2 regions of the Roseomonas sp. USHLN139 genome follow, and region 2 is predicted to be linked to the other one. Evidence: riboswitches for the same ligand, from Rfam matches in the RefSeq annotation. Region 2 holds a riboswitch; the other holds the start of a gene.
The links. A riboswitch is a leader RNA that binds a small molecule or an ion and turns the genes downstream of it on or off. The one in region 2 is predicted to bind cobalamin.
Positions count from the first base shown of each region.

Region 1: it holds a riboswitch for cobalamin, as region 2 does, so the genes downstream of both, WFI16_RS22165 (hypothetical protein) here and WFI16_RS16940 (ABC transporter substrate-binding protein) in region 2, are expected to answer to the same signal.

Region 1 covers NZ_JBBCWY010000010.1:17,470-32,941, reverse strand. Annotated here, with positions in the region: gene cobN (cobaltochelatase subunit CobN) at 1-875, opposite strand, end outside; gene cobW (cobalamin biosynthesis protein CobW) at 926-1,957, opposite strand; gene WFI16_RS22170 (DUF1636 domain-containing protein) at 1,954-2,367, opposite strand; gene WFI16_RS22165 (hypothetical protein) at 2,401-2,652, opposite strand; cobalamin riboswitch at 2,955-3,169, opposite strand; gene WFI16_RS22160 (PAS domain-containing protein) at 3,327-3,836, shown strand; gene WFI16_RS22155 (methyl-accepting chemotaxis protein) at 3,811-5,118, shown strand; gene cobU (bifunctional adenosylcobinamide kinase/adenosylcobinamide-phosphate guanylyltransferase) at 5,372-5,881, shown strand; gene cobO (cob(I)yrinic acid a,c-diamide adenosyltransferase) at 5,878-6,477, shown strand; gene WFI16_RS22140 (cobyric acid synthase) at 6,480-7,949, shown strand; gene WFI16_RS22135 (hypothetical protein) at 8,024-8,170, shown strand; gene ggpS (glucosylglycerol-phosphate synthase) at 8,375-9,898, opposite strand; gene WFI16_RS22125 (HAD-IIB family hydrolase) at 9,895-10,650, opposite strand; gene WFI16_RS22120 (NAD(P)H-dependent glycerol-3-phosphate dehydrogenase) at 10,647-11,777, opposite strand; gene WFI16_RS22115 (hypothetical protein) at 12,198-12,818, opposite strand; gene cbiB (adenosylcobinamide-phosphate synthase CbiB) at 12,917-13,933, opposite strand; gene cobD (threonine-phosphate decarboxylase CobD) at 13,920-14,924, shown strand; gene WFI16_RS22100 (hypothetical protein) at 15,021-15,218, shown strand; gene WFI16_RS22095 (aspartate/glutamate racemase family protein) at 15,257-15,472, shown strand, end outside.
Region 2 covers NZ_JBBCWY010000006.1:39,504-54,975, reverse strand. Annotated here, with positions in the region: gene WFI16_RS16990 (amidohydrolase family protein) at 1-1,430, shown strand, start outside; gene WFI16_RS16985 (alpha/beta fold hydrolase) at 1,427-2,290, opposite strand; gene eutC (ethanolamine ammonia-lyase subunit EutC) at 2,393-3,157, shown strand; gene WFI16_RS16975 (VOC family protein) at 3,158-3,598, opposite strand; gene nikR (nickel-responsive transcriptional regulator NikR) at 3,680-4,102, opposite strand; gene nikA (nickel ABC transporter substrate-binding protein) at 4,177-5,766, shown strand; gene nikB (nickel ABC transporter permease subunit NikB) at 5,771-6,709, shown strand; gene nikC (nickel ABC transporter permease subunit NikC) at 6,706-7,521, shown strand; gene WFI16_RS16950 (ATP-binding cassette domain-containing protein) at 7,518-8,279, shown strand; gene WFI16_RS16945 (ABC transporter ATP-binding protein) at 8,276-9,073, shown strand; cobalamin riboswitch at 9,068-9,264, shown strand; gene WFI16_RS16940 (ABC transporter substrate-binding protein) at 9,297-10,343, shown strand; gene WFI16_RS16935 (FecCD family ABC transporter permease) at 10,340-11,398, shown strand; gene WFI16_RS16930 (ABC transporter ATP-binding protein) at 11,395-12,159, shown strand; gene WFI16_RS16925 (pseudoazurin) at 12,172-12,612, shown strand; gene metF (methylenetetrahydrofolate reductase [NAD(P)H]) at 12,581-13,522, opposite strand; gene WFI16_RS16915 (ArsR/SmtB family transcription factor) at 13,762-14,115, shown strand; gene arsC (arsenate reductase (glutaredoxin)) at 14,112-14,540, shown strand; gene WFI16_RS16905 (arsenic transporter) at 14,611-15,472, shown strand, end outside.

The sequences.
Region 1 (15,472 bases), on a different contig from region 2:
CGGCTCGAGCCCTGCCAGAGGTCGCGCGGCGAGGAGGACAGCAGCAATTGCAGCACCGGCGCCCCGGCGGCCTCCAGCGGCGAGACGCCGTCCTGGCGGGCGGCGAAGCCGGTGGCGTTCAGCACCACGCGCGGCTGCCAGGCGGCCAGGCGATCCGACACCAGGCCAGCGCCGGAGGGCTCCTTCAGGCTGGCCACGAACAGGCCGCGCACCCGCAGCCCGCGCGCCCGCAGCGCCGCCGCCAGCGCCAGCACCGGCGCGATGTCGCCGGCCAGCAGATGCGAGCGGTAGAACAGGATCACCGCGTTGGGGGCGGCCTCCTCGGCGCCGAGCCCGTGCTCGCCGGCCAGCGGCAGCGGGGCCGGTGTGGCGCCGTCATCCGGGCCGAGCCCCGCCGCATGCCGCGCGAGGCGCAGCGCCGCCGCGACATTCTCCGGGCCGCCGGCCGAGAACAGCCCGTCCAGCCGCGCCAGGATCGCCTCCGGCATGGTGGACAGGGCAGCAAGCCGGGGATCGGCGCGGCCGTCGCCGGGCAGCAGGGCGAGCGGGATGCCCTCGCGCCGGGCCAGAGCAGAAACTTCCTCGGCGCCGTAGCGCCAGTAGTCGAGGCCGCCCAGCAGCCGCACCACGAGGCAGCGGCTTTCTGCCAGGGTCGCCTCGGCATAGAGGTCGACCGACATGGGATGCGCCAGCTGCGCCAGATTGGCCAGGCGCAGGCTCGGCCGCGGGACGGCAAGGCCCTGCCAGGCGACGGCGGCCGCGCCCAGATCGCTGTCGGCAAAAGACAGGAAGATGAGGTCGGCCGGGGCCTGGCCGAGCTCGACCACGCCCTCGACCTCGTCCAGCCCCCGCCGCTCGCGAACCACCAGATGCATTTTTCTGTCCTGGCCGCCCGCCTCGATGGGCGGGCGGACGTCGTGCCAGCTTAGCCTAGAATCATCTTGGCGATGGCCTCGCGGTCCATATGGGTCTCGCCGATGACCACCAGATGGCCTTCGCGGTTGTCGACCCAGTCGGTGTCGTAGCTGTGGCGGAAGCGGCGGCCGACGCCCTGCACCGCCAGCCGCGCCTTCTTGCCGGCGATCCGGACGAAGCCCTTCAGGCGCAGGATGTCATGCGCCTCGGCCGCCGCCTGCAGGCGGGCCATCAGCGCCTCGGGGGAGGGGAACTCCGGCATCACCAGCAGCATGGAATCGAAATCGTCATGCTCGTGCGCGCCATCCTCGGCATCGTGGTGCGAGGGGCGGGCGGCCAGGTCGTCCTCGGCGGCGGCGTTGAGGCCGAGCAGCACCGCCGGCTCCAGCGCGCCTTCGCGCGTCGCCACCACCTTCACCGCGCGCGGCAGCCGGGCGGCGATCTCCTGGCGCAGCGCCGCCAGCGCCGCCGCATCCAGCAGGTCGGCCTTGTTCACCACCACCAGGTCGGCGGCATTGATCTGGTCCTCATAGACCTCGGCCAGCGGGTTGTCGTGGTCGAGCGAGGGGTCCTCGGCGCGCTGCGCCGCCACCGCCTCCGGGTCGTCGGCGAAGCGGCCCTCGGCCACCGCCGGGCCGTCGACCACGGTGACCACCCCGTCGACGGTGACGCGGGAGCGGATGCCGGGCCAGTTGAAGGCCTTGATCAGCGGCTTCGGCAGGGCCAGGCCCGAGGTCTCGATCAGGATGTGCTCGGGCGGGTTCGGCCGCTCGATCAGCGCCTGCATGGTGGGCAGGAAGTCGTCGGCGACGGTGCAGCAGAGGCAGCCATTCGCCAGCTCGACGATGTTCTCCTCCTCGCAGCCGGGGATGCCGCAATTCTTCAGCGTGTCGCCGTCGATGCCGAGGCTGCCGAACTCGTTGACGATGATGGCGATGCGGCGGCCGCCGGCATGCTGCATCAGGTGGCGCACCAGGGTGGTCTTCCCGGCGCCGAGGAAGCCGGTGACGATGGTGGCCGGGATCTTCTGCAGGTCGCTCATGCGGCGGTGTCCTTGGCGGGGGGTTCGGTCAGGTCGGGCAGCCGCGCGATCACCGCGCCGCGCAGCGATTCGGGCCGGCGGGAGGGCAGCAGCGCCCCGCTGGCATGCGCGGCATAGGCGGCGGCATAGGTCAGCAGGTCGTCCACCTGGTCCTGGCCGAGCCCGCCCAGCAGATAGGTCCACTTGCCCGGCGCGGCGATGGCGGCGGTGCAGCCGCGGCTGCAGGCGGCCATGCAGGCGACGCCGCGCAGCGCCAGCGGCGGCGCGGGATGCGCGCCCAGCGCCTCGGCCAGGGCGTCGTGCAGCAGCCGGCCGGGCGGCGTCTGGCCCTCGGCCAGGGTCTGGCCGGCGCGGCAGCTGGTGCAGACGGTGAGGACAGGGAGGGCGGTCAGGACGGGGAGGTCAGCCATGCGCGGCACCGCCGCGCAGCACGGACCGAAGGATCAGACGTCCCGCCAGCTGTTCGGCTGGTCGGGCCGCTGGCAGCCCAGCGGGGGCATGTTGGCGCCCGGAAAGCTGGCGCGCAGCCTGCCGCAGCCCCAGCCGCGCAGCGGCGCCGGCATGTAGCCGTTCAGCGCCGTGCCCACCTCGTCGTAGGGGCTGCTGCTGTTGGTCACATAGGCATACCAGCGCCCGCCGCCGGCCAGCAGCAGGGCGGCCAGCAGCACCGCCGCGAATCGTATGGTCCCGCCCATGCGGAATCCCCCCGCCAAAGCCGACCCGCGCGCCCGGTCCCCTCACGACCTCGTGCGCAGGCCACATCGCCGGCGCTAACGCCAAGCCCCGGCTGCGGGTTGCAGGGCCGCGATTCCGGCGGACCGGCGGGGCGGAGCGGGCAGGAAGGAGCGGCGGGACGTCGCGCATCGGGCACCTGTCGCGGCGGCCCGCAGGGGACCGCATGAGGTGCATCGACCGCCCGGGCCATGACGAGCCGGGTCGACATGCCGGGATTCGCTCCCGGCATCCCGCTGCCGTCCCGAGGCACCCCGCCCGGTGGCACGATCCGCTGGCGATGGCAGGTCTCCTGGCTCACGGATCGAACGCGCCGGGCCGGCCTTCCCAGGGAAACCCCCAGTGGCATGTCGGCCAGGCGCTCTCCGCACACAGTTGCGGGGGCAGCCGCGGATTGCAGAGCCGCCCTGGCGGGCCACCCCGGGAACCGCGTTCCCTTTTCACCTTCCCTTCGGAAGGACCATCGATCCTGTCCTAGGCGGCGGCGCGCCCGGGTGTCAAACGCGCCGCCCGGCCGCCGGCGGGCGGGCCTCCGCCAAAGATCCGTCTAGGAAATGGTTAACAATTCTTCGCCTATGGTCCGCCCGGCAGATCAAAGACGACGCGAAAGCATCCCAGGCAGATGTCCAGAAAAAAAGTGACCCCGACCGGTCGGGAAGCCCCGCTGGGCGAGGAAGAACTGATCGTCACCAAGACGGACCCCAAGGGCCGCATCCTCTACGCCAACGACGTCTTTATGCGTGTTTCCAAATATACGCCGCGGGAAGTGATCGGGGCGCCGCACAGCCTGGTGCGCCACCCCGACATGCCGCGCTGCGTCTTCAAGCTGTTCTGGGACACGCTGCTGAAGGGCGAGGAATTTTTCGGCTACGTGCTGAACCTGGCGGCGGATGGCGACCACTACTGGGTCTTCGCCCATGCGACGCCGACCCGCGACGCCCGTGGCACCGTCATCGGCTACCATTCCAACCGCCGCAGGCCGGACCCGGCGCAGGTGGCCCGCATCCAGCCGATCTACCAGCAGCTGCTGCGCGCCGAGGCCGCGAGCCCCGACCGCAAGCAGGGCATGCAGCAGGGCGGCACGGCGCTGCAGCAGCTCCTGGCCCAGCAGGGGGTGAGCTATGAACGCTTCGTCTTTTCTCTCTGATCCCCGGCTGCCGCTGGGCGCGACCGCGCTCGGCGCCGGCGCGACCCTGGCCGGCCTGACCCTGGGCGAGGGCGGCTGGGTGGCGCTCGCCCCCGCGCTCGCCACGCTCGCCGCCACCGGCTGGACCGGCCTCGCGCTGGCGCGCCAGCAGGCGGCCATGCTGCGCGCCGCCGCGGTCTGCGAGGCGGCCGCCCTGGGCGAGCTCGAGGCGCGGGTGCTGGAGCTGCGCGCACCGGGCCCGCTGGGCCGGCTGCAGGGCGCGGTGAACGCCATGCTGGACATCACCGACGCCTTCGTCCGCGAATCCGCCGGCGCCATGCGCGCGGCCACCTCCGGCCGCTACTACCGCAAGGTGCTGCTGCGCGGCCTGCCGGGCAGCTTCCGCACCGCCGCGCGCGACCTGAATGCCGGCGCCGGGCTGATGGAGGCCAAGGCGGCCGAGTTCGGCACCTTCGCCGACGGTTTCGAGCGCGGGGTCGGCGGCGTCATCGCCAATGTCGCGACGGCGGCGACCACGCTGCGCGGCAATGCCGAGGCGATGTCGGGCACCGCCGAGCAGACCAGCGCCCGCGCCGAGGCCGCCGCCGCCGCCACCCACCAGGCCGAGGCCAGCTCGCAGAACGTGGCGGTGGCCGCCCGCCAGCTCTCCTCCTCGGTGGCGGAGATCACCCGCCAGGTCGGCCGCGCCTCGCAGATCGCCCGCTCGGCGGTGGGCGCGGTGGAGCAGACCAATGGCACGGTGGCCGGGCTGAACGGCGCCGCCCAGCAGGTCGGCGAGGTGGTGCAGCTGATCAACGGCATCGCCGCGCAGACCAACCTGCTGGCGCTGAACGCCACGATTGAAGCCGCCCGTGCGGGCGAAGCGGGCAAGGGCTTCGCCGTGGTCGCCGGCGAGGTGAAGAGCCTGGCCAACCAGACGGCGCGCGCGACCGACCAGATCACCCAGCAGATCGGCGCCATGCAGCAGGCGCTGGCCGAGGCGATCGAGGCGATCAACAACATCGGCGCGACGGTGCGCGAGACCGACGAGGTCGCCACCGCCATCGCCGCCGCGGTGGAGCAGCAGAGCGCCGCCACCGCCGAGATCGCCCGCAGCGTCCAGCAATCGGCCGAGGGCACCGCGGAAGTGGCCCGCAACATCGAGGCGGTGCGGCTCGCCGCCAGCCAGACCGACCGGGCCGCGACGGAGATGCGCGACTCGGCGGTGGGGCTGTCGGGGGAGGCCGAGCGCCTCAGCGCCGAGGTGGGCGTGTTCATGGGGCAGGCGCGCAAGGCGGTCTGAAGGCCAGGGGAATGATTCCCCGGGATTTTTCTGTTCTGTTGGCCGTTTGGCCGGCAGCACCTCACCCCAGGCGACACCATGGCGTCCCGGCGGGGCGCCATGGCGCATCCTCGAAGGTTGCGCTGCGACCGGGCCGTTTCGCCCCTCGTCGCCACCTGGACACGGCAGTCACCGCAGAAAAAAGAAGGGGGTCCAGGGGGAATTCGTTCCCCCTGGCCTTCCGCTTGCCTTTGCGACCTTCTACCCCGGCCGCATGGCTTTCACCCTGATCCTCGGCGGCGCCCGTTCCGGAAAGTCCCGCCATGCGGAGGCGCTGCTGGCGCGGCATCCGGCCCCCTGGGCCTATATCGCCACCGCCGAGGCCTGGGACGGTGAGATGCGCGAGCGCATCGCGCAGCACCAGGCGCGGCGGGATGCGCGCTGGGCGACGATCGGCGCGCCGCTGGACCTGCCGGGCGCCCTGGAGCAGGCGGCGGACCGGCCGGCGCTGGTGGATTGCCTGACGCTCTGGCTGACCAACCTGATGCTGGGCGAGCATGACGTCGCCGCCGCGACCGCCGCCCTGGAGGCGGCGCTGGACCGCCGCGCCGCGCCCACCGTGCTGGTGGCCAACGAGGTGGGGCTGGGCATCGTGCCCGACAACAAGCTGGCCCGCGCCTTCCGCGACCAGGCCGGGCTGCTGAACCAGCGGCTGGCGGCCCGGGCGGCGCAGGTGCATTTCGTGGCGGCCGGCTTGCCGCTGGTGATGAAGGGGGAAGCATGACCGAGGAGGCCGACCGCCATCGCGACAAGATGGCGAAGCGCAAGGCCGTGCAGGATGCCGAGGTCGCGTCCAAGACGGTCGAGAAGGGCCTGCTGATGGTCCATACCGGCGCCGGCAAGGGCAAGTCGACCGCCGCCTTCGGCCTGGCGCTGCGCATGCTGGGGCGCGGCCGCCGGGTCGGCGTGGTGCAGTTCATCAAGGGCGCCTGGAGCACCGGCGAGCGGCCGCTGCTGGAGGCCATGCCGGGCCTCGAATGGCACAGCATGGGCGAGGGCTTCACCTGGGAGACCCAGGACCGCGCGCGCGACGTCGCCGCCTGCCGCCGCGCCTGGGACAAGGCGATGGCTCTGAAGGCCGAGGCGGGGCTTGGCCTGCTGGTGCTGGACGAGCTCTGCATCGCGCTGCGCTACGACTACCTGCCTTTGCAGGAGGTGATCGACGGGCTGATGGACCGGCCGCCGATGCTGCATGTCGTGGTCACCGGCCGCAACGCGCCGACGGCGCTGATGGAGGCGGCCGACCTGGTCACCGAGATGCTGCCGCGCAAGCACCATTTCGCCGCCGGGGTGAAGGCGCAGGAAGGCATCGAGTTCTGACCATGCGCGGCGCGGCGCTGATGTTCCAGGGCACCGGCTCCTCGGTGGGGAAGTCGCTGCTGGTGGCCGGGCTGGCGCGCGCGCTGACCCGGCGCGGGCTGGTGGTGCGGCCGTTCAAGCCGCAGAACATGTCGAACAACGCCGCCGTCACCGCCGATGGCGGCGAGATCGGCCGCGCCCAGGCGCTGCAGGCGCGGGCTGCCGGCGTGGCGCCCAGCGTCCACATGAACCCGGTGCTGCTGAAGCCGCAGAGCGAGACCGGCAGCCAGGTGGTGGTGCAGGGCCGCGTGCATGCGACGGCCCGCGCCCGCGACTACCAGGCGATGAAGCCGTCGCTGATGCCCTTCGTGCTGGAGAGTTTTTCCCGGCTCCAGGCGGAGGCCGACATCGTCCTGGTGGAGGGCGCCGGCAGTGCGTCGGAGGTCAACCTCCGTGCCGGCGACATCGCCAATATGGGCTTTGCCCGGGCGACGGGGACGCCGGTGGTGCTGGTCGGTGATATCGACCGCGGCGGGGTGATCGCCGCGCTGGTGGGGACGAAGCATGTCGTCGCGCCCGAGGATGCCGCGCTGATCCGTGGCTTCATCGTCAACCGGATGCGCGGCGATGCCAGCCTGTTCGCGGAGGGCATGGCGACCATCGCCCAGGCCACCGGCTGGCTCGATTGCGGGCTGGTGCCCTTCTTCGACGCCGCCCGCCGCCTGCCGGCCGAGGACGCGCAGGACCTGCTGGACCATCTGCCACGGCGGGCGGGGGGTGGTTGCCGCATCGCCGTCCCCCTGCTGCCGCGAATCGCCAATTTCGACGACCTCGACCCGCTGGCCGCCGAGCCGGGCGTCGAGCTGATCATGCTGCGCCCCGGCATGCCGCTGCCGGGTGATACCGACCTGGTGATCCTGCCGGGCTCCAAGGCCACCATCGCCGACCTGGCGGCGCTGCGGGCCGAGGGCTGGGATATCGACATCCTGGCGCATCACCGCCGTGGCGGCCGGATCCTGGGCATCTGCGGCGGCTACCAGATGCTCGGCACCCGCATCGACGACCCGGAGGGCGCCGAGGGGCCGCCGGGCAGCGTCCCCGGCCTCGGCCTGCTGCAGGTCGAGACGGTGCTGGCCGGCCGGAAGCAGCTCTCCCCGGCGCGCGGGCAGAGCCTCGCCGACAATCTGCCCTTCGCCGGCTACGAGATGCATATCGGCCGCACCACCGGCCCCGACACGGCCCGCCCGCTGCTGCGCCTCGAGGATGGCCGGCTGGATGGCGCGGGTTCGGCCGATGGCCGGGTCGCCGGCACCTATGTCCACGGCTTCTTCGCCGATGACGCCCAGCGCGCCGCCTGGCTGGCGCGACTCGGCGCCCGTGCTGCCCCGCGCCGGCACGAGGCGGAGATCGAGGCCACCCTCGATGCCCTGGCCGCGCACTTCGAGCAGCATCTGAAGATCGACTCGCTGCTGGCTCTTTCCAAAGCGAGATGACGGTTGCGGGAGCAGCAAACTGCGAGCCCCGCCGCGGCGTTTCTCCATCAGCGCAACCCGATGGACCCCCGGCCATGACCCTGCTGATGCAAAGCCTGAAGAACCTGGCGCGCCCCGAAAGCCTCGCCGAGCGCACCGCCCGCCTCTACCGCGAGGAGCGCCTCCGCGGCGGGGCGCCCCGGCTGGTGCAATGCCTGCGGCTGGCGAAGGAAGGGCGGTAGCTGGGCCAGGGAACGGCCCCTGGCTGACCGGCGCTTCCCCCGGAGCGTCGCGAAAGCCTGAAGGCAGAACATGACAACAGCGCGCCCCTGCAGGTCGCGCTGTCGACTGGCCATTTCGCCTGCCGTCGCCACCTGGACACGGCAGTCATCTCAGAAGAAAGAAGGGGGTCTGGGGGAATTCATTCCCCCAGCCTGTTCCTGCCTTCAGGCAGCCACCGCCGCCGAGCGGCTCTCGAACCCGATCGCCTCGAACTCGCCAAAGATGTGATCCGCCCAGCAGGCGATGTCGCAGTCGTGGACGGCCTTCTCCATCGCCTGCATGCGGGCGGCGGCCTCGGCGGCGGGCATGTCCAGCGCCTCGTCCAGCGCGCGGTCCAGATTGCGCTTGGAGTAAGGGTTGGTCAGCACCGCCTGCGGCAGCTCCACCGCGCAGCCGGCGAATTCCGACAGGATCAGCGAGCCGGGGCTGCCGCGCTTGGCGGCGACGAATTCCTTGGCTACCAGGTTCAGCCCGTCGCGCAGCGGCGTGGTCAGGCAGATATCGGCGACGTTGTAGTAGGACAGCAGGGTCTCGAAGGGGATCGAGTTGCTGAACAGCACCACCGGCGTCCAGTCCAGCTTGGAGAAGCGGCCGTTGATGCGGCCGGCCAGCGCCTCGATGTCGCGCTGGGTGTCCTCGTAGACCTTCATCTGCGCCGCGGCGCGCACCGAGGTCGCCACCAGCTTCACCTCGCCGATCAGCGCGGGGCGGCGTTCCAGCAGGCGCTCGAAGCCCTGCAGCGCCTCGATCATCCCCTTGGTGTAGTCGGTGCGGCCGACCGCCATGATCATGCGGCGGCCGGACAGCCCCTCGCGGATCTCCTGCTGCTGGGCGCGGCTCGCAGGGCGCTCGACGACGCTGCCGATCAGCGCGGCATCGGTGCCGACGGGGGCGCTGTCCAGGCGGATGCGGCGGCCGCCCTGGCGCAGCAGCGTCGGCATGTCCGGCTCGGACAGGGCCTGGCCGGGGGCGGCGAAGGCCGGGTCGACGGGCCGGGTCTCGGCGATCTCGGCGCCGGCGAGGGCGCGCGCCAGCTCGGCGAAGTTGCGGGCGTAGCGCGGGATGTGGAAGCCGACCAGGTCGCAGGCCAGCAGGCTGTCCAGGATCTCGCGCCGCCAGGGCAGGATGTTGAAGACATCCGCCGCCGGGAAGGGCGTGTGGTGGAAGAAGGCGATGCGCGCCCGCGGCTTCAGCTGGCGCAGATAGGCCGGCACCAGCCAGAGATTGTAGTCATGCACCCAGATGACCGCGTCGTCCTCGGCCTGGGCCGCCGCCGCTTCCGCAAACTTGCGGTTCACTGCGCGGAAGGTATCCCAATCGGCGTTGTCGTAGTGGAACAGCGAGGGGAAGGAATGCAGCACCGGCCACAGCGCCTCCTTCGAGGTGACGTGGTAGAAGCTCTCGACCTCCTCCGCCGTCAGCCCGAGGCGGGAGACGGTGTAGCCGCCATTGACGTCGTCGATATGCACGGCGCGCTCGAAGCTCTCGCCGGGCCTGGCCAGCTTCCAGGCGACCCAGGCGCCGGCGCCCGGGGCGGTGCGGCGGAAGAAGGATTTCAGCGTCGGCACGATGCCGTTCGGGCTGCGGTTCGGGCGGAACACGGTCTGGCCGTTCTCCACCACCTCCTCATAGGGCTGGCGGTGATAGACGATGACCAGGGACGACTTGTTCGGGACGGCGTTGCTCATGCCACGGCCTCCGGCAGCAGGGAAAAATGACGGATGGCGTCGGCGATGCCGGCGGCGCCATCCGCGCGGGGGCGGTGGACCAGCCGCGCCTGGTCGGGCGGCAGGGCGTCCAGCGCGGCGAGCAGCCGCGGCTCGGCATTGCCGACGGCGACGCCCTTCAGCCCGGTCTGGAACAGCGACAGGTCGTTCATGGTGTCGCCGGCGGTCAGCACGCGGTCGGCCGGCAGGCCCAGGGCATGCACCAGCCGCAGCAGGGTCGGGCCCTTGGCGATGCCGCGCGGCAGCACGTCGAGATAGGTGTCGGCCGAGAGGACGCAGTCGAAGCCGGCCGCCTCGATGCGCGCGACGGTGCGTGGCTGCAGCTGCTCCGGGTCGTAGTAGTAGCTGACGCGGTGGCGGAAGGGGGTGGGCTGCGGGCGCAGCCCGGGCTCCGCCGACAGCATCTCCCGCACCCGGGCGCCGGCATCGTTCCAGCGTGAAACGATCTCGGCCTCCAGCGTCGGAATCGGCAGGAAAGTCTCGCCGTCGAAGACCGAGGTGCCGACATCGCCGATGATGTAGCGCGGCCGCGGCATGCCGGGGGTCTCGACCAGCTGGCGGATGAAGTCGCGGTCGCGGCCGGTGACGAAGATCAGCAGCACGTCGTCGCGGGCCTCGAGCTCCCGGTAGAGCGCGCGGCGCTCGGCCTCGCTGCCGCCCAGGAAGGTGCCGTCCAGGTCGGTGGCCAGCACCAGGTTCAGCGGGCCCTTCATGCGAAGACCCTTTCCTGGCGCGGCGCTTCCGTCGCCGGATGGGCGATGCTGGCGCGGTGCTCCAGGGCGCGCGGCTCGGCGCGCAGCGGGCCGGTCAGCAGGGCGGCGATGGCGCGCTCCACCGGCAGGCCGTGATGCACGACGCGGTCCACCGCCTCGCAGATCGGCATGGCGACGCCGCGCTTCTGGGCCAGCGCCAGGACGGAACGCGCATTCACCACGCCTTCCACCACCGCGCCGCGGGCGGTGTCCGGCGCGCGCCCGGCGCCGATCGCCTGGCCGAAGGAGAAGTTCCGCGATTTCGTCGAGGAGCAGGTCAGGATCACGTCGCCGGCGCCCGACAGGCCCAGCACCGTCTCGGCGCGGCCGCCGAGCGCCACCGACAGCCGGCTGATCTCGGCCAGGCCCCGCGCCAGCAGGGCGGCGCGCGGATTCGCGCCCATGCCGCGCCCGTCGATGATGCCAGAGGCCACGGCGAGGACATTCTTCACCGCGCCGCTGACCTCGACGCCGACCGGGTCGTCGGAGAGATAGGGGCGGAAATGCCGGCTGGCGAAGGTCACCGCGATGCGCGCGGCCGGATGGCCCTCGGCGAAGATCCCGTCCGGCCCGGCGGGGGCGGCGATGGTGACGGCGGTCGGCTGATCCTCGGCGACTTCCGCAGCGAAGGAGGGGCCGGACAGCACCGCCTGCGGCCGGCCCGGCATCTCCTCGGCGATGACCTGGGTCATCAGCGCGCCGGTATCGGCCTCGATCCCCTTGGCGCAGAGGGTGACGGGGACGCCTTCGGGCAGCAGCGCCTCGACCCGGGTGGCGATGCCGCGCAGATGCTGCGAGGGCACCACCAGCACGGCGAGCTCGGCGCCGCGCAGCGCGGCCGCCAGGTCGGTGGTGGCGGCGATCGACTCGGGCAGGCGGTGGCCGGGCAGGAAGGGGTTGTGGCGGGTGCGGGCGATCTGCGCCGCCGCCTCGGCCTCGCGCAGCCAGAGGCTGGTGCGGCGCCCGGCGCGTTCGGCGGCCAGGGCCAGGGCGGTGCCCCAGGCGCCGCCGCCGATGATGGCGACACGGCCATAGGGGGCGGGTTCGTGGAAGTCGGCATTCGGGGTGGCGGATCCGGTGTGGCGCACGGAAGGGCCCTCCGTCTTTGGCGGCCGCGGGCCGCTGGATTCAGGTGATGGGCGGCAGGAGGCCGCGGCGGATATGCTCGCTGAAGGTTATGGAGGGGCTAAGCTGCGTTGCTGCGCCGCAAAATTCAAGTCCAGAATGTGACCGAAATGCGGCAAGAAAAGTATATTTCTCTCTATGCTTCATGAAGAATAATCAGTTTTTCCGATTTCTTGATGGCATATATTCAGGGATGCTGGCGGAAGAAAAAACGATTGTCGCGGGGATTTTCGGCTCCGCTGTGCCGGCCGCGCCTGGCCGGGGGTGGACCTGGGCCGGAATCGCGTGGGCATCGCGCCTCAGGCGAAAGCGGGGCGCTTCGGGACGGCGCCGTTCAACCCGGCGTCAGCCTGGCCGTAGCAAGCAATGGCGAAGAAAAAATCTCAGCGGGCGGTGGCGAAGACCTGGCCAACGGCTTCCGCCATCTCGGCGGCCATGCGGCCGGCACGGCCGGCATCGGCCTGCGACAGGCTGTTCACCCGCACCTTCACCAGATGCCCCGATTGCAGCGCGACGCAGAGCCCGTCGGCACTGGCCCGACCCTGCTGCGGCTGCAGCGTGAAGCTGGTGCAGCGCAGCCCCGGCGCGGCCTCGGCCAGGGCCGGGGTGGCGGCGGGCGGCAGCGCCTGGGCGGTGACGGCGCGGTAGCGGCCGGTGCCGGCCAGCGCCTCGGTCTCGGCGCTGGCGCGCTGCAGCGCCTCCTCCGGCGTGCCGCTGTCCTCGCTGGCATAGACCATGACCGAGACCAGGATGCGCTCGCCATCGGCGGGGGCGTAGCGCACCGCGCTGCCCTGGCGCAGCGACTCCGCCTCGCCCATGCGGCGATAGCCCAGCAGCTCGGCCGGCAGGCGGCGGGCCAGGCGCTCGGTGGCGCTGGGGGCGGGGCCGCTGTCGGTGCGGCCGTCGATTCGACTGTCGATCCCCTGGGCATCCGCCAGGACCTGGGCCGCGGCGCCGGCGGGCAGCAGCGGCAGGAGCGACAGCAGGGCGACGGCGCGGCGCATCGCGATTCCCTGTGGCAGTGCGTGGACCGGGAAAAGCTTGCGCCGCCGGCAAGCCCGGCTTCAAGCGGCGCGGTATCACATGCGCGCGCAGCGGTGCCTCAGCCGGCGGCCAGGAACAGCCCGGCCAGCGCCAGCACCGCCCCCAGCTGCAGCGCGCAGGCCAGGCGGTAGAGGCGCAGCGCGCGGCGCAGATCGGCGGCCGTGGCCTCGGCGCGGCCCTCGCCCATCCAGGCATCCTCCACCCGCTCGGCGCCATAGACGCGCGGCCCGGCCAGCCGCAGGCCGAGCGCGCCGGCCATCGCCGCCTCCGGCCAGCCGGCATTGGGCGAGCGGTGGTGCCGCGCATCCCGCGCCACGGCGCGCGCCGCGGCGGCGGCGGAGCCGCCGGGCAGCAGCGCGGCGGCGGCGACCAGCCAGAGCGCCGCCAGCCGCGAGGCCGGCAGGTTCACCAGGTCGTCGAAGCGCGCCGCCGCCCAGCCGAAATCGCGGTAGCGGTCGGAGCGATGGCCGATCATGCTGTCCGCCGTATTGGCCGCCTTGTAGAGCGCCGCCCCCGGCAGCCCGGCGATCGCGGCCCAGAAGGCCGGGGCGACGATGCCGTCGGAGAAATTCTCGGCCAGGCTCTCGATGGCGGCGCGGGCGACGCCGGCCTCGTCGAGGCTTTCCGGGTTGCGGCCGACGATCATGGCGACCGCCCGCCGCCCGCCGGCAAGGCCCTCCCGCTCCAGCCCCTCGGCCACCGCGGCGACATGCTCATGCAGGCTGCGCTGCGCCGGCAGGCTGGCGAGCAGCAGCGCCAGCAGCAGCATCCCCGGCAGGCTGCCGGTCAGGGCCGCCTGCAGCAGCGCCGTGGGCAGCCCCACCGCCAGCAGCAGCGCGGCCAGCGTCACCACCCCGGCGCCGCGCCGGAAGCGGCCGGATCGGGCCGGATCGTTCAGCCGCTGCTCCAGCGCTGAAAGAAACGTCCCCATCCAGACCACCGGATGGCGGATGGCGGCGAAGAGCGCTTTGGGGTAGCCGAAGGCGGCCTCGATCAGCAGCGCCCCGGCGAGGATCAGCAGCAGGTCGGTCAGGGCGAGGATCCCGGGAGGGGTGGAAGGCGTGTCGGCTAGCATGGCGCAGGACGGGTTGGAACATGGCGGCCGGCTGGGCGCCGCGCGCCGGGCCTTCGCCGGGGCGCCGGAACCCTTCATCGACCTCTCCACCGGCATCAACCCGCGACCCTGGCCGGTGCCGCCGCTCGACCCCGATTCCTGGGGGCGGCTGCCGGAACCCGAGGCGGAACTCGCCCTGCGCGTCGCCGCCGCCGCCGCCTACGGGGCGGCGACGCCGGACATGGTCGCCGCCGCGCCGGGCACCCAGCTGCTGATCCAGCTGCTGCCGCGGATCTTCCCCCAGGCCGGGCTCGCCGTGCTCGGCCCGACCTATGCCGAACATGCCGCCTGCTGGCGCGCGGCCGGCACCGCGGTGGCCGAGGTGGAGCGGTTCGCGGCGCTGTTCGACGCCCCCGCCGCGCTGCTCTGCCACCCGAACAACCCGGACGGGCGGCGGGTCGGCCTGCGCGCGCTGCATGCCCTGGCCGATGCCATGGCGGCGCGCGGCGGGCTGCTGGTGGTGGACGAGGCCTTCGCCGATCTGGAGCCGGAGCTGGTTTCCGCCGCCACCCTGCTGCCGCATCCGGCGCTGGTCGTGCTGCGCTCCTTCGGCAAGACCTATGGGCTGGCCGGGCTGCGGCTCGGCTTCGCCCTGGCGTCGGCGGCCGGCGCGGCGGCGATCCGCGGCTGGCTCGGCCCCTGGGCGGTCGCCGGCCCGGCCCTGGCGATCGGCACCGCCGCCCTGGCCGATGCCCCCTGGCGGGCGGGTGAGGCGGCGCGCCTGGCCGCCGAGGCCGCGCGGCTCGACGCGCTGCTGGAGGCGGCGGGGCTGCGTGTCCTCGGCGGCACCCGGCTGTTCCGCCTGGCCGAGGGCGATGCCGCCGGCTGGCACCAGCGGCTCGGCCGCGCCGGGATCCTGACCCGGCCTTTCGCGCAGCAGCCACGCTGGCTGCGCTTCGGCCTGCCGCCGGACGAGGCGGCCTGGGCGCGACTCGCGGCAGTGCTCCGGTGAGACACCGCACGACCCGCTTTCTAGTTGCGAGTTATTCTTATTATCGATTAGATGCCGGCCATCACCCCGCCATCCCCGGCAGGAGGAGAGACCCGCATGTTCCATCACCGCTCCTGCGGCACCGCCAACCTCGTCGCCCTGATGGCCGCGCACCGCGCCCTGCGCGACGCGCCCGGCGGGCTGCGCCAGCAGGATGTCGCCCGGCTGACCGCGCGGCTGCAGACCGCGCCGCCCGGCCCGCCATCCGCCCCGCCATCCCCCGCCCGCCCGCCTTCGGTACCCCGGCAGAACTGAGCTTGCCGCCGGGCGCGACCCGGCCCAGGCTGCGCGCCATGCGCATCCTGCTGCTGAACGGCAATACCGATGCCGCCATGACCACGCGCATGGCGGCGCTCGCCAGCCAGGCCCTGCCGCGGCTGGGCCTGGCCCATGTCAGGCTGTCCACCGCGACGGCACGCTTCGGCGCCCGCTACATCGCCAGCCGCAGCGCCGCCGCCATCGCCGGCCATGCGGTGCTGGAGCGGGTCGCCGAGGCGGCGGGCCAGGTC
Region 2 (15,472 bases):
TGCTGGGCCATGCGGAGGGCCGGCACCAGCTGCTGCGCGATGGCGAGCTGGTGGTGCAGGGCGACCGCATCCTTTTCGCCGGCCGGCACTTTCCCGGCGCGGTCGATGCCCGCTTCGACGCCGGCGAGGCGCTGATCGCGCCGGGCTTCATCGACCTGGATGCGCTGGCCGATCTCGACACCACCATCCTGGCGCTGGACAACCAGCCCGGCTGGCGCAAGGGGCGGGTCTGGCCGCGCAGCTACCAGGAGGCCGGCCCGGCCGAGATGTACTCGGCGGAGGAACTGGCCTTCCAGAAGAGGCACGCCTTCGCGCAGCTGATCCGCAACGGCGTCACCTCGGCGCTGCCCATCTCGTCGTTGTTCTATCGGGAATGGGGCGAGACCGTCGAGGAATTCGAGGCGGCGGCCGAGGCGGCCATCGCGCTGGGGCTGCGCGTCTGGCTGGGGCCGGCCTATCGCACCGGCCACCTGCTGGTCGACGAGGCCGGCGCCATCAGCGAATATTTCGACGAGGCGCGCGGGCTGGCCGAGCTGGACAACGCCCTCCGCTTCTGCCGCGACCAGGCCGGGCGCGGCGGCGGGCTGGTCTCCGCCATGCTGACCCCCGACCGGATCGAGACCTGCACGCCCGCGCTGCTGCGCCGCACCGCCGAGGCGGGCCGCGAGCTCGGCGTGCCCGTTCGTCTGCATTGCTGCCAGAGCCTGCTGGAATACCAGACGGTGCTGCGGCTGCGCGGGATGACGCCGCCGGAATGGCTGGACAGCCTGGGCTTCCTGCGCCCCGGCGTGCTGCTGCCGCATGGCGTCTGGACCAATGACAGCCCTGGCATCGCCCGCCCCGGCCGCGACCTGGAGATCATCGCGCAGTCGGGCGCCAGTATCGTGCATTGCCCGCTGGTGATGGCGCGCGGCGGCAGCATGCTGCGGTCGTTTCCGAAGCTGCGGGCCCTGGGCATCAATATCGGGCTCGGCACCGACACCGCGCCGCCGGACTTTTTTCTCAATATGCAGCTCGGGCTGATGCTGGCGCGGATCGCCGAGGGCTCGCCGACCGCCTGCCGCTCGGAGGACATGCTGGACGCGGCGACGCTGGGCGGGGCGATCGCGCTGGGCCGCGACGATCTCGGCCGGCTGCAGCCGGGCGCCAGGGCCGATCTGATCGTGGTCGAGCTCGGCCGGCCGCAGCATGGCCAGGTGATCGACCCGGTGCAGACGCTGATGGTGGCCGGCCAGGGCCGCGACGTGCGCGACGTGATGATCGACGGCCGCTGGGTGATGCGCGACCGCGTCATCCCCGGCGTCGACGAGCTGGCCGATGCCGCCCGCGCCCAGGCGCAGTTCGACCGGCTGGTCTCGCGCTACCCGCAGCGCACCCTCGGCCACCCGCCGGTGGCCGAGATCTTCTCCAGCAGCTATCCCAGAGGCTAGCGGCCGACAAAGCCGGTGATCGCGTCGAGCAGCGCCTCGGGCTCGTCGGCGCGGATCGAGTGGCTGCTGTGCTCGAAGATGCGCAGCGCGCTGCCCGGGATCAGCCGGTGGATCTCCTCCGAGAATTCCGGCGGGCAGATCCAGTCATGCCGCCCGGCGAGGATCAGCGTCCTCGCCGTGATCTTCGCCAACTCGTCGCGGATGTCGTAGTCGCGCAGGAAGCCACCGGGGCCGAAGGCGCGGTTGAGGGCGGCGGGCTCGTGCAGGGTGCGGGCGCGGGCATCGGCGCCGGCCGCCGGATCCTGGCCCTTCACCGAATAGAGCGGCCCCATCACGGCGTAGTAGTGCTTCAGCTTCTCCACCGTATCCAGCGCGCCGTCCCACAGCATGGCGCTCACCCGCTGCTGCTCGGGCGTGCCGCGCGCGGCGACGATCCGCTCGGCCGCCTGGCGGAAGCCGCCATGCGCCGCGGTGACGATGGCGATCAGGTGCGAGACGCTGTCCGGATAGCGCGCGGCATGCGCCATCGACACCATGCCGCCATAGCTGGTGCCGATCGAGACGAATGTCTCGATGCCGAGATACTGGCGCAGCGCCTCCAGGTCCTCGACATTCTCGTCCAGCGTATAGCCGTCCGGGTCGCCCTTCTGCGAGCGCCCCTGGCCGCGATGGTCGACATAGACCAGCTGCATCCGCGCGGCCAAGGGCGAGAAGGCCGGCTTGAAGCCGCTATGGTCGCCGCCCGGTCCGCCGTGCAGGATGAAGGCCACCGGCCGCTGCCGCATGGCCGGGCCGTCGGGCACCAGCCCGGCGCCCTCGATATCGAAGAAGATCCTGGTGCCGCGAATGCTGGCATACATGGCGGGGCCTCGTGCTGATCGGGGCATGATCCTGGCCCCGGCCCCTGGTCCCGGCAAGCCGGCTGCGGCAAGCTGGCGCTCCTGCGACAGCGGAGCCGGACGATGACCACCGACACCCCTGCCAATCCTGCCACCGACCCCGCCACCGACCCTTGGGCGCGGCTGCGCCAGGCGACGCCGGCCCGCATCGGCCTGGGCCGCGCCGGCGACGCGCCGCCGCTGCAGGCGGTGCTGGCCTTCCAGCTGGCGCATGCCCGGGCGCGCGACGCGGTGCATGCGCCGCTCGACATCCCGGCCATCCTGGCCGGGCTGGGCGGCACGCCGCACCATCTCGTGCAGAGCCGGGCGGTGGAGCGCGGCCTCTATCTGCGCCGCCCCGATCTCGGCCGGAGGCTGGCCGAGGACAGCCGCGCCGCGCTGCCGGCGGGGCAGTGGGACGCGGTCTTCATCATCGCCGACGGGCTCTCGGCCACCGCCGTGCAGCGCCATGCCGTGCCGCTCTGGGAGGCGACGGTCGCCAGGCTGCCGGGCTGGAAGCTGGCGCCGGTGGTGGTGGCGACCGGCGCGCGCGTGGCGCTGAGCGACGAGATCGGCGCGGCGCTCGGGGCGGAGCTGGCGGTGATGCTGATCGGCGAGCGGCCGGGCCTGTCGGTGGCCGACAGCCTCGGCGTCTACCTGACCTGGGGGCCGAAGCCAGGGCTCCGGGATGCTGCCCGCAACTGCATCTCGAACATCCACCTCTCGGGCGGGCTGTCCTACCAGGCGGCCTCGGCCAAGCTGGCCTGGCTGATGACCGAGGCGCGGCAGCGCCGCCTGACCGGCGTCGCCCTGAAGGACGAGCAGCCGGCGGCGCTGCCGGGCGCCTGATCAGACGGCGGCGAGCGCCGGCTGCGCCGCGAAGATCGCCGCGTCGTCGGTGAAGCCCTTGAACTCCAGCGCATTGCCGGAGGGGTCGAGGACGAAGAGCGTCGCCTGCTCGCCCGGCTGGCCCTCGAAGCGGATCTTCGGCTTCAGGCACCAGACGGTGGAGGGCTCGGCCTCGAGCCGCGCGGCCAGCTCGCGCCAGGCCGGCATGTCGAGCACCACGCCGAAATGCGGGATCGGCACGGCATCGCCGTCGACGCCGCCGCGCACCGGGGCGCGCGGCGCGTCGGGCAGCAGGTGCGCCGACATCTGGTGGCCATAGAGATCGAAGTCGATCCACTTGCCCGGGCTCTCGCGGCCGATCGCGCAGCCCATGACCTCGGCATAGAAGTGGCGGGTGGCCTCCAGGTCGGAGACGGGGAAGGCCAGGTGGAACGGACGCATTGACAAACAATCCTGTGCAGGCCGAGGCAGTTCGGCGGGCGGCTGACTAGCCGCTCGGCACGCCGAAGGAAAGTTGCGGCCTCATTCCCCGTGGTGGTGGTGGCCCATCGTATCCGGCGCCACCACCAGCAGGCGGCCGTGGCGGACGCCGCGCTGGCCGGTCACGGCCTCGGCGAAGCGGCGGATCTCGGCGCCCTCGCCCTTCAGCACGGCGACCTCCAGGCAGTTGTGGTGGTCGAGATGCACATGCAGCGTCGCCACCGACAGGTCGTGATGGTCGTGGAAGGCGCTGGTCAGCCGTTCCGGCAGCTCGCGCCGGTGGTGGTCGTAGACATAGGCGATGGCGGCGGCGCAGCGGCCTTCCGGCGGGCGCTCCGCCTCGGCCTGGCGCAGCCCGGCGCGGAGCAGGTCGCGGATGGTCTCCGAGCGGTTGCCGCCGGGCGGCGAGGCGGCATCGACCGCCTGCAGCAGATCCTCGTCCAGGGTGATGGTGATCCGCTGCATGCCGGTCCGATTCCGCCTGTTGATATGACGTTTCGCCGAAATTAGCATACGCGCCGGATCGAGGAACCCGCCGGATGCTGCGTCGCCGCCTGCTGCAAAGCCTGCCCCTCCTGGCGACACCCGCCCTGGCAACCTCTCTGGCGGTACCGACCGCCGGGACAGCGCGCGCGCAGCCGGCCGGGAAGCGGCTGGTCTTCTCCTGGCCCAGCCATGCCGGGCCGCTGCATCCGCATCTCTATTCGCCGAACCAGATGTATGCGCAAGCCATGCTCTACGAGCCACTGGTGCGCTATGTCGAGGGCGGCGGCCTGGCGCCTGGCCTGGCGACCTCCTGGGAACTGGAGCCGGATGGCCGCAGCTGGCGCTTCGCGCTGCGGCCGGGCGTGCGCTTCTCCGACGGCACGCCCTTCGACGCGGCGGCGGTGGTCGCCAATGTCGAGGCGGTGCTGGCCAACCGCCCGCGTCACGCCTGGCTGGCGCTGGTCGAGCGGATCGAGGGCGTCGAGGCGTTCGATCCGATGACCGTGCGGCTGCGGCTGAAGGGCGCCTATTATCCGGCCCTGCCGGAACTCGCCCTGCCGCGGCCGCTGCGCTTCGCCTCGCCGGCGGCGCTGCGGCCGGATGGCAGCCTGGCGGCGCCGATCGGCACCGGCCCCTGGCTGCTGGCCGAGACCAGCCGCGGCCGGCACGACCTGTTCCGCCGCAACCCGCATTACTGGGGCGCGCCGCCGGCGCTGGAGGAGGTGCTGGTGCGGGTGGTGGGCGACAGCAATGCGCGGGCGCTGGCGCTCGAAGCCGGCGAGATCGACCTGGCCTATGGCACCGACCAGCTGGATGGCGACAGCTTCCGCCGCTTCGCCGCCGACCGGCGCTTCGTCACCGCCGTCTCGCCGCCGCTGGCGACACGGCTGCTGGCGGTGAATTCCGCCCGCTTCCCGACCGATGACCTTGCCGTCCGCCAGGCCATCGCCCAGGGCATCGACCGCGCCGCGCTGGTGAAACACGTCCTGCTCGACAGCGAGCCGGCGGCCGAGACGCTGTTCGCCACGAATTTCCCCTATACCGATCTCGGCCTGCGCGCCCCCGCCTTCGACCGCGCCGCCGCCATCGCCCGGCTGGAGGCGGCGGGCTGGCGGCTGCCCGCCGGCGGCCGGGTGCGGATGCGCGAGGGCAGGGCGCTCAGCCTCGACCTCTGCTTCACCGGCAGCGACGCGCTGCAGAAGGCGCTGGCCGAGGCGATCCAGGGCGACCTCGCCCGGATCGGCATCGAAGGAAAACTGATCGGCGAGGATGCCGGCACCTATCAGGGCCGCCAGCGTTCCGGCGAATTCGGCATGATCTTCGGCGATACCTGGGGCGCGCCCTATGACCCGCATGCCTTCATGGGCTCGATGCGGGCGCCGGCGCATGCCGACTACCAGGCGCAGCGCGGCCTGGCGATGAAGGCAGAGATCGACCGCCGCATCACCGGCGTGCTGACCACCACCGACGAGACGGCGCGGGCCGGGGAATACCGCTGGCTGCTGACCACCCTGCACGAGCAGGCGGTGTATTTCCCGGTCTCCTTCCTGACCAACAAGATCGTCCATCGCCGGGAACTCGGCAGGGTGCCGTTCGGCGCGACGCAGACCGACATTCCCTTCGAGCTGATCGGGCGCGTCTGACCCGATGCTGCGCTTCGCCCTGCGCCGGCTGGCCAGCCTGCTGCCGCTGCTGCTGTTCCTGTCCTTCGGCTTCTTCGCCATGCTGCGGCTCGGCCGCGGCGATCCGGCGCTGGACTATCTGCGCCTGGCGCAGATCCCGCCGACCGATGCCGCGCTCGCCCTGGCGCGCGCCGAGCTCGGCCTCGATCGGTCGATCCCGGCGCAATACCTCGCCTGGCTGGCCGGGGCGCTGCGCGGCAATCTGGGCGACTCCTGGTTCACCGGGCGGCCGGTGCTGGAGGAGATCGCGCATTACCTGCCGGCGACCCTGCAGCTGGCGGGCACGGCGATGCTGGTGACCATCGCGCTGGGCGTGCCGCTTGGCCTCTGGGCGGCGCTGCACCGCGACCGCTGGCCGGACCAGCTGACGCGGGCGATCTCCTTCCTCGGCGTGTCGCTGCCGAATTTCTGGCTGGGGTTCCTCTTCGTGCTGGTCTTCGCCGTCACGCTCGGCTGGCTGCCGGCGATCGGCCGCGACGGGCCCTCCAGCATCATCCTGCCGGCGCTGGCCACCGCCACCATGTCGGCCTGCGTCATGCTGCGGCTGGTGCGCGCCTCGGTGCTCGGCGTGCTCGGCGAGCCGCATCTGCGCTTCGCCCGCGCCCGCGGCCTGCCGCGGCGGATTCTGATCGGGCGGCACGTCATGCTGAACGCGCTGCTGCCGCCGCTGACCGCCATCGGCCTGCATCTGGGCGAGCTGATGGGCGGCGCGATGGTGGTGGAAAGCGTCTTCGGCTGGCCCGGCCTTGGCCGCTATGCGCTGGCCGCCATCGCCAACCGCGACTATCCGGTGCTGCAGGGCTTCGTCCTGGTGATGACCACCATCTTCGTGCTCTGCAACCTGGTGGTCGATATCGCCTATGCCTGGCTCGACCCGCGCATCCGGCTGGAGGGCGCGGCATGAAGCGCCTCGTCATCCCGGCCGCCGCCGGGCTGGTCGCGCTGCTGCTGCTGGCGGCGGCGCTCGCCCCCTGGATCGCGCCCTATGATCCGACGCTGACCGACCTGCCCGGCCGGCTGCAGCCGCCCTCGGCCGCGCATTGGCTGGGCACCGACCATCTCGGCCGCGACATGCTGTCCCGGCTCCTGTGGGGTGCGCGGGCCTCGTTCGGTGCGGTGGGGATGATCCTGCTGCTGGTGCTGAGCTTCGGCTGCGCGGTCGGCCTGCTGGCGGGGCTGGCGGGGGGCGTGGTGGATGCGGTGCTGATGCGGCTCTGCGATGCCTTCATGACGGTGCCGACCCTGGTGCTGGCGCTGTTCATGATCGGCGCGCTGGGCACCGGCCTGACCAATGTCGTCGTCGCCATCGCGCTCTCCCACTGGGCCTGGTATGCGCGGCTGGTGCGCGGCGTCACCCTGTCGCTGCGGAGCCGCGACCATATCGCCGCCGCCCGCATCGCCGGGCTGTCGCGCCTGGCCATCGCGCGGCGCCACCTGCTGCCGGCGCTGGCCGGGCCGCTGGCGGTGCTGGCCAGCCTCGATCTCGGCCACTGGATGCTGCATGTGGCGGGACTTTCCTTCCTGGGCCTCGGCCTGGCGCCGCCGGCCGCCGAATGGGGCATCATGATCAACGACGCGCGGCCCTTCTTCCGCGCGGCGCCGCTGCTGGTGCTGCTGCCCGGCGCCGCCATCCTGCTGACCGTGCTGGGCTGCAACCTGCTGGGCGACGCGCTGCGCGACCGGCTGGACCCCGGCATGCCGGACCACCTGCATTGAGCCCGCGCAGCCTCTCCCTCCTCGCGCTGCACCTGCATGACGGCGGGCATGCGCTGGTGCGCGATGTCAGCCTGACGCTGCGCCGCGGCCGTGTGCTCGGCCTGGTCGGCCCCAGCGGCGGCGGCAAGAGCCTGACGACGCTGGCCATCCTCGACCTGCTGCCGCCGGGGGTCAGGCGGGTCGCCGGGCTGGTGGCGCTCGACAGCCAGCCGGTCGAGCCGGCCTCGCTGCGCGGCCGCACCGTCGGGCTGGTGCAGCAGGCGCCGCGCGGCGGCTTTAACCCGCTGGTCAGCATCGGCCGCCACTTCCTCGAGACCTTCGCCTGCGACGGGCTGCGCGGCGCCCCGGCGCGCGAGAAGATGCAGGCCCTGCTGGCCGAGGTCGGCTTCGAGCGGCCGGGGGAGATCGCGCCGCTCTACCCCTCGCAGCTCAGCGGCGGGATGCTGCAGCGGGTGATGCTGGCCCTCGCTTTGGCGCGCGACCCGCTGTTCCTGCTGGCCGACGAGCCGACCACCGATCTCGATTTGGTGGTGCAGGCCCGGCTGCTCGACCTGCTGGAGGGGCTGGTGCAGCGCCGCGGCATCGGCCTGCTGCTGGTGACCCATGATCTCTCGGTTATCGCCCGCCTGGCCGACACGGTGGCGGTGATGGACCAGGGCCGCATCGTCGAGCTGCAATCCGCCACAAGCCTGTTCGAGGACCCGGCGCATCCGCGCGCCCAGGCGCTGGTCGCGGCGCACCGGGCGCTCTACGCATGACGCTGCTGCGGCTCGACGACGTCCACCACGCCTATCGCCAGGGCGGCATCTTTGCGCGACGCCGCCGCCACCCGGTGCTGGAAGGCGCGACGCTGACCATCGGCGCCGGCGAATGCGTGGCGCTGCTCGGCCCCACCGGCTCGGGCAAGAGCACGCTGGGCCGGCTGGTGCTGGGGCTGGAACGGCCCGATGCCGGCCGCATCCTGGTCGACGGCGCGCCGCTGACCGATGCGCGGGGCCGCATGGCGCCGGACACCCGCCGCGCCCTCCAGGCGGTCTTCCAGGACCCGCAGGCCGCCACCAGCCCGCGCTTCACCGGCTATGAGGTGGTCGCCGAGCCGCTGACCGTCCGCGGCGAGGCCAGCCGCGACCGCGTCGCCGCGCTGCTGGCCGAGGTCGACCTGCCGGCCGCGCTGCTCGACCGCCCGGCGCACCGGATGAGCGGCGGCCAGCTGCAGCGGCTCTGCATCGCCCGCGCGCTGGCGACGCGGCCACGGCTGGTGGTGCTGGACGAGGCGGTGAACAGCCTGGACCTGGAGACCCAGGCGACGGTGCTGGCCCTGTTGAAGCGCCTGCGCGAACAGCACGGCATGGCCTTCCTGTTCATCACCCATGACCTGCGGCTGCTGCGCGGCTTCGCCGACCGCAGCTACGTCATGCAGGACCGCCGCCCGGTGGAGGTGGCCGATCCCTTCGGCCCCGGCCCGCTGCCGCCGGTGCTGCAGGCCCTGCGCGACGCCATCCTGCCCGAGATGCCGCGCCCGCGCTTGCCGGCCCGCCGCGCCGTCGGCTAGACAGGCGGCGCCGGTTTCCGAGAGGAATCAAAAGGGAATCCGCTGGGGTCCGCCAGGGCCCCGAACCGGAACTGCCCCCGCAACTGTAGGCGGCGAGCCTGCTCCGAACACGCCACTGGGAGCCATCCCGGGAAGGCCGGAGAGGGCGTCGACCCGCCAGTCAGGAGACCTGCCGGCATCGTGCAACAGCCCATCCGGCGGGGTGTCCGGGGAGGATTTTTCTATGCGTTATCCGCAGGGCCGCGCGCGTCGCGGCCTCTTCCTGCCTGGCGTCTTCTCGCTGGGCCTCGGCGCCGCGCTGCTGGCCGGCGCGCCCGCCGTCGCGCAATCCACGGGCTATCCGCTGACCGTCGAGAATTGCGGCCAGACGCTGCGCTTCCCGGCGGCGCCGCGCAACGTGGTGACCATCGGCCAGGCGGCGACCGAGACGCTCTATGCGCTCGGCCTCGGCGAGCGCATGGCCGGCACCTCGCTCTGGTTCAACGCGGTGCTGCCGGAATTCGCCGCGCAGAACGACCGCGTGCCACGGCTCGACAACAACGCGCCGAGCTTCGAATCCGTCATCAACAGGCGTCCCGGCCTGGTCGCCACCCAGTTCGAATGGATGATCGGCGCCCAGGGCGTGGTCGGCACCCGGCCGCAATTCCATGAGCTCGGCGTGCCGACCTACATCATGCCCTCCGACTGCGAGGGCAAGAACAACCTGGTCGGCGCCGACGGCACCCGCACGGCGCCCTTCACCACGGCCACCATCTACAAGGGCATCGAGCAGCTGGCCGCCATCTTCGACCGCCAGGCCGAGGGCGCCAGGCTGGTCGCCGATCTGCGCGCCCGCGAGGCGGCCGCCGTGGCGCGCGCCCGGGCGCTGCGGCTGGCCGATGCCTCGGCCGCCTTCTGGTTCTCCAGCGCCGACCTGGACATGGACCCCTACATGGCCGGCCAGAAGGGCATCCCCGGCTACATGATGCGCACGCTTGGCCTGCGCAACGTCGTGCAGTCGGACGAGGAATGGCCGACCGTCGGCTGGGAGAGCATCGCCCGCGCCAACCCGTCCGTTCTCGTCATCGCCCGCATGGACCGCCGCCGCTTCCCCGCCGACGATGTCGAGAAGAAGCTCGCCTTCCTGCGCGGCGACCCGGTGACGCGGGAGATGCGCGCGGTGCGCGAGGGCCGCATCGTCATCCTCGACGCCCATGCCATGCAGGCCACCATCCGCCTGGTCGGCGGGCTGGAGGCGCTGACCGAGGCCATGGCCCAGCTGCGGCCGTGACCCCGCTGGCGCGGCCGCTCGCCAGGCTGGCGGCCCGCTGCGCCCTGCAGGCCGGCGGGATCGGGCTGGTGCTGGCCGCCGCCATCCTGGCCGGCATCTGCATCGGCGAGACCGCCATCCCGCTGGCCAGCGTCTGGCAGACCCTGGCCAACCGGCTGTTCGATGCGGGCCATGCCCTCGACCGCATCGACCAGGGCATCATCTGGAACTACCGGCTGACGCGGGCGATCATCGCCGCCTGCTGCGGCGCTGCGCTCGCGGTCTCCGGCGTCATCCTGCAGGCGCTGCTGCGCAACGCGCTGGCGGAGCCCTATCTGCTGGGGATTTCCGCCGGGGCCTCGACCGGCGCGGTGCTGGTCACGGTGGCCGGCCTCGGCGCCGGGGCGGTGTCGCTCTCCGCCGGGGCGCTGGGCGGCGCGCTCTCGGCCTTCCTGCTGGTGGCGCTGCTGGCGCGCGCCTCGGGCGGCGGCGCCGGACCGCGCGCGGCGGGGCAGATCGTGCTGGCCGGCATCGCCGGCTCGCAGCTGTTCAACGCGCTGACCGCCTTCATCATCACCCGCTCGGCCAGCGCCGAGCAGGCGCGCGGCATCATGTTCTGGCTGCTCGGCAATCTCAGCGGCGCGCGCTGGGACAATGTCGGGGCCGCCGTGCCGGTGGCGCTGGCGGTGACGCTGGCCGGGCTGTGGCAGGCGCGCGCGCTGGACGCCTTCACCTTCGGCGCCGAGTCGGCCCTGTCGCTCGGCGTGCCGGTGAAGCGGGTGCAGGCGCTGCTGATCCTGGCGGCCGCGCTCGCCACCGCGGTGATGGTCAGCATCGTCGGCTCGGTGGGCTTCGTCGGCCTCGTGGTGCCGCATGCGGCGCGCTTCCTGGTCGGCGTCCGGCATGCCCGTCTGGTGCCGGCCTCCGCCCTGATCGGCGCGGTCTTCCTGATCGGCGCCGATGTGGTCTCGCGCGTCGCGGTGCCCGGCCAGGTGCTGCCGATCGGCGTGGTCACCGCGCTGGTCGGCGCGCCGGTCTTCGCGCTGATCCTGGTGCGGCGGAGGCCGGTCAGATGAGGCTGGAGGCGGAGAACCTGTCCTGGTCGGCCCGCGGCCAGCCCATCGTCGAGCGGGTCGCGCTGCGCGTCGAGCCCGGCGAGCGCCTCGGCCTGATCGGCCCGAACGGCTCCGGCAAGTCGACGCTGCTGCGTCTGCTGGCCGGCGTGCTGGCGCCGGGCGCCGGCCGCGTGCTACTCGATGGCCGCCCCCTGTCGGCGCTGCGCCGGCGCGAGGTGGCGCAGGTGCTGGCCCTGGTCGAGCAGCAGGCGGAGACCGCCGACCGCATCACCGTGCGCGACGCGGTGGAGCTCGGCCGCACGCCATTCCTCTCCGTGCTGCGGCCCTGGGGGCCCGAGGACGATGCCATCGTCCGGCGCGCCCTCGCGGTGGTCGAGATGGCCGACCGCGCGGCGCGCGACTGGATCACCCTCTCGGGCGGCGAGCGGCAGCGGGTGCACATCGCCCGCGCCCTGGCCCAGCAGCCGCGCATCCTGCTGCTGGACGAGCCGACCAACCATCTCGACATCCACCACCAGCTCGGGATTCTCGGGCTGGTGGCGGGGCTCGGCGTCACCACGGTGATCGCGCTGCACGACCTGAACCAGGCGATGGGCTGCGACCGGCTGGGGGTGATGCAGGGTGGCCGGCTGGTGGCGCTGGGGCGGCCGGCGGACATCCTGACGCCCGGCCTGCTGCGCGACGTCTTCGGCGTGCGCGCCAGCTTCCTCACCGATCCGGCGGATGGCAGCCGGATCCTGCGTTTCCAACCGCTCGACTGAAGGCTGTTCCCGATGCGAATGATGCTGGCGCTCGCCGCCACCCTGCTGCTGGCCCGTCCCGCGATGGCCGAGACGCACGAGGTCCGCATGCTGAACCGCAACGACACTGGTGGCATGGTCTATGAGCCCGACTACCTGCGGATCGCGCCGGGCGACACGGTGAAGTTCATCGCCACCAACGTCTCGCACAACGCGGCGACGATCCCTGGCTTCTGGCCGGAGGGCGCGGCGACCTTCCGCGGCCGCATCAACGAGGAGATCGAGGTCACCTTCACCACGCCCGGCTTCTACGGCATCCAGTGCATCCCGCATTACGCCATGGGCATGGTGATGCTCGTGCAGGTGGGGACGGAGAAGCCTTCGGCCGCCGCCGTGCCCGAAAGCCTTCCCCCCCGCGTGCGTCAGCGGTTTGCCGACATCATCACCCGGGCGGAGGCGGCGCCGGCGCCCTGACGCCCAGCACATGCGCGATGGCCAAAGTGAGTTCCGGCCGGTTCAACGTGTAGAAATGGAACTCGTCGATGCCGTTGGCCTGCAGGGTGCGCACCTGCTCGGCGGCGACGATGCTGGCGACGATGCGGCGGATCTCCGGCGCATCGTCGGTGCCCTCGAAGAGATCGGCGAGCCAGCCCGGCACGCGGGTGCCGCACATCGCCGAGAATTTCTTGGCGTTCGCGAAATTGGAGACCGGCATGATGCCCGGCACGATCGGCGCGGTGATGCCGGCGGCGAGGCAGCGGTCGAGGAAGCGCAGATAGCTGCCGGTATCGAAGAAATACTGGGTGATGGCGCGCGTCGCCCCGGCATCCAGCTTGCGCTTCAGATTGTCGAGATCGGCCTGGGCGCTGGCGGCGCCGGGATGCACCTCCGGATAGGCGGCGACCGAGATCTCGAAATCGCCGATCCGCCGGAGCCCCGCGACCAGGTCGCTGGCATAGGCATAGCCCTGCGGGTGCGGGGCATAGTCGGTGCCGGCCGGCGCATCGCCGCGCAGCGCGACGATATGGCGCACCCCCGCCTCCCAGTAGCCGCGCGCGACCTCGTCGATCGCCGCGCGCGTGGCGCCGACGCAGGTCAGGTGGGCAGCGGGCACCAGGTCGGTCTCGCGCGCCAGCCGGGCCACCGTCGCATGGGTGCGCGCCTGCGTCGTGCCGCCGGCGCCATAGGTCACCGAGACGAAGCGCGGCCGCAGCGGCGCCAGCCGCCCGATGCAGGACCAGAGCTGCTGCTCCAGCGCCTCGGTGCGCGGCGGGAAGAACTCGAAGGACAGCAGCGGCAGCGGCTGCGTCGCGTCGCGGGCGGGCAGCGGCGCATGGCGCTCGCCGGCCAGCCAGCGTTCCAGCACCGGCGGCACCCGGGTCATGTTGGACATGCGTCTCTCCGTCTTGGCAGTCCCGCCACGTCCCGCCGCGCTGTCCCGGCGCGTCGGGCGAGGCCCGGCCGCGCCATCTCAACCAGCCGGGGCATTCCTGTCAATTGGCATAAAGATATCTTTATGCGTCAACAGCCCTTCGCCGAGGGGTCATCCCCGCACCGCCGCCGGCCTGCCGGGCAGGGCCGCGCCGCGCTTGACCGCCTCTTCCCATCGATTATTCTCGATACATGGATTCCGAAGAGGCTCTCGCCTGCCTGGGCGCGCTGGCACAGGCCACGCGCCTGGAGACCTTCCGCCTGCTGGTGCGCCACGAGCCCGCCGGCCTGCCCGCCGGCGAGATCGCCCGCCATCTGGCGGTGCCGCAGAACACGCTGTCGACGCATCTCGCCATCCTGGCGCGGGCCGGGCTGCTGCGCCCGGCGCGCCAGGGCCGCGCCATCCTCTACCGCGCCGAGCTGGACCGCCTGCGCGCGATGATGCTGTTCCTGGCGCAGGATTGCTGCGCCGGGCGCGCCGAGCTCTGCGCGCCGCTGATCGCCGCGCTGCTCCCCTGTTGTCCGCCGCAGAAGGCCGCCCCATGACCGACGATGTCGTCATCTATCACAATCCCGCCTGCGGGACCTCGCGCAACGTCCTGGCGATGATCCGCAATGCCGGCCTCGAGCCGCATGTCGTCGAGTACCTGAAGACGCCGCCCTCGCGGGCGATGCTGCTGCAGCTGCTGCAGCGGGCCGGGCTGACGCCGCGCGCGCTGCTGCGGCAGAAGGAGGCGCTCTGCGCCGAGCTCGGCCTGGACGACCCGGCGCTGCCCGATGAGCGCCTGGTGGAGGCCATGCTGCAGCACCCGGTCCTGATCAACCGGCCGCTGGTGGTGACCCGCCTGGGCGTGCGGCTCTGCCGCCCCTCCGAGGCGGTGCTCGAGCTGCTGCCGCGGCCGCAGCAGGGCGCCTTCGCCAAGGAGGACGGCACGCCGGTGGTCGACGGCGCGGGCCACCGGCCCGGCTGACCGCGCCCGCCTTCTCCCCCTGCCGGCGCGGCCGGTGCCGCATCGACCGTCCCGCAGCGAGTGCTTGCCCATGCCCGCCCTGGCCATCTTCGTCCTCACCCTGGTCCTCGTCATCTGGCAGCCGCGCGGCCTGGGCATCGGCTGGTCCGCCATGGGGGGCGCCGCGCTGGCGCTGCTCACCGGCGTGGTCGGCTGGGCCGACGTGCCGGTGGTCTGGGGAATCGTCTGGGATGCCACCTTCACCTTCGTGGCGCTGATCGTCATCTCGCTGCTGCTCGACGAGGCGGGGTTCTTCCAGTGGGCGGCGCTGCATGTGGCGCGCTGGGGCGGCGGCCGGGGACGCCGGCTGTTCCCGCTGGTGGTGCTGCTCGGCGCCGTCATCGCCGCCTTCTTCGCCAATGACGGGGCCGCCCTGCTGCTGACGCCGATCGTCATGGCGATCCTGCTCCGGCTGGACTTCCCGGCCGGCGCCACCCTGGCCTTCATCATCGCCTGCGGCTTCGTCGCCGACACCACCAGCCTGCCGCTGGTGATCTCCAACCTGGTCAACATCGTCTCGGCCAACTACTTCGGCATCGGCTTCGACCGCTATGCCGCGGTGATGGTGCCGGTGAACCTGGTGGCGCTGGCGGCGACGCTGGCGGTGCTCTGGGCCTATTACGGCCGCCAGCTGCCCGCCCGCTACCGGATGGACGCGCTGGAGGCGCCGGGCAGCGCTATCCGCGATCCGCTGGTGTTCCGCGCCGCCTTCCCGCTGCTGGGGCTGCTGCTGCTGGCCTATTTCGTGCTGGCGCCGCTCGGCGTGCCGGTCGCCGCCGTGACCGGCGCCGCCGCCCTGCTGCTGCTGCTGCTGGCCGGGCGCTGGCACCGCGGCGGCGCCGGCCGCGTGGTCTCGGTCCGCAAGGTGCTCGGCGGGGCGCCCTGGCAGATCG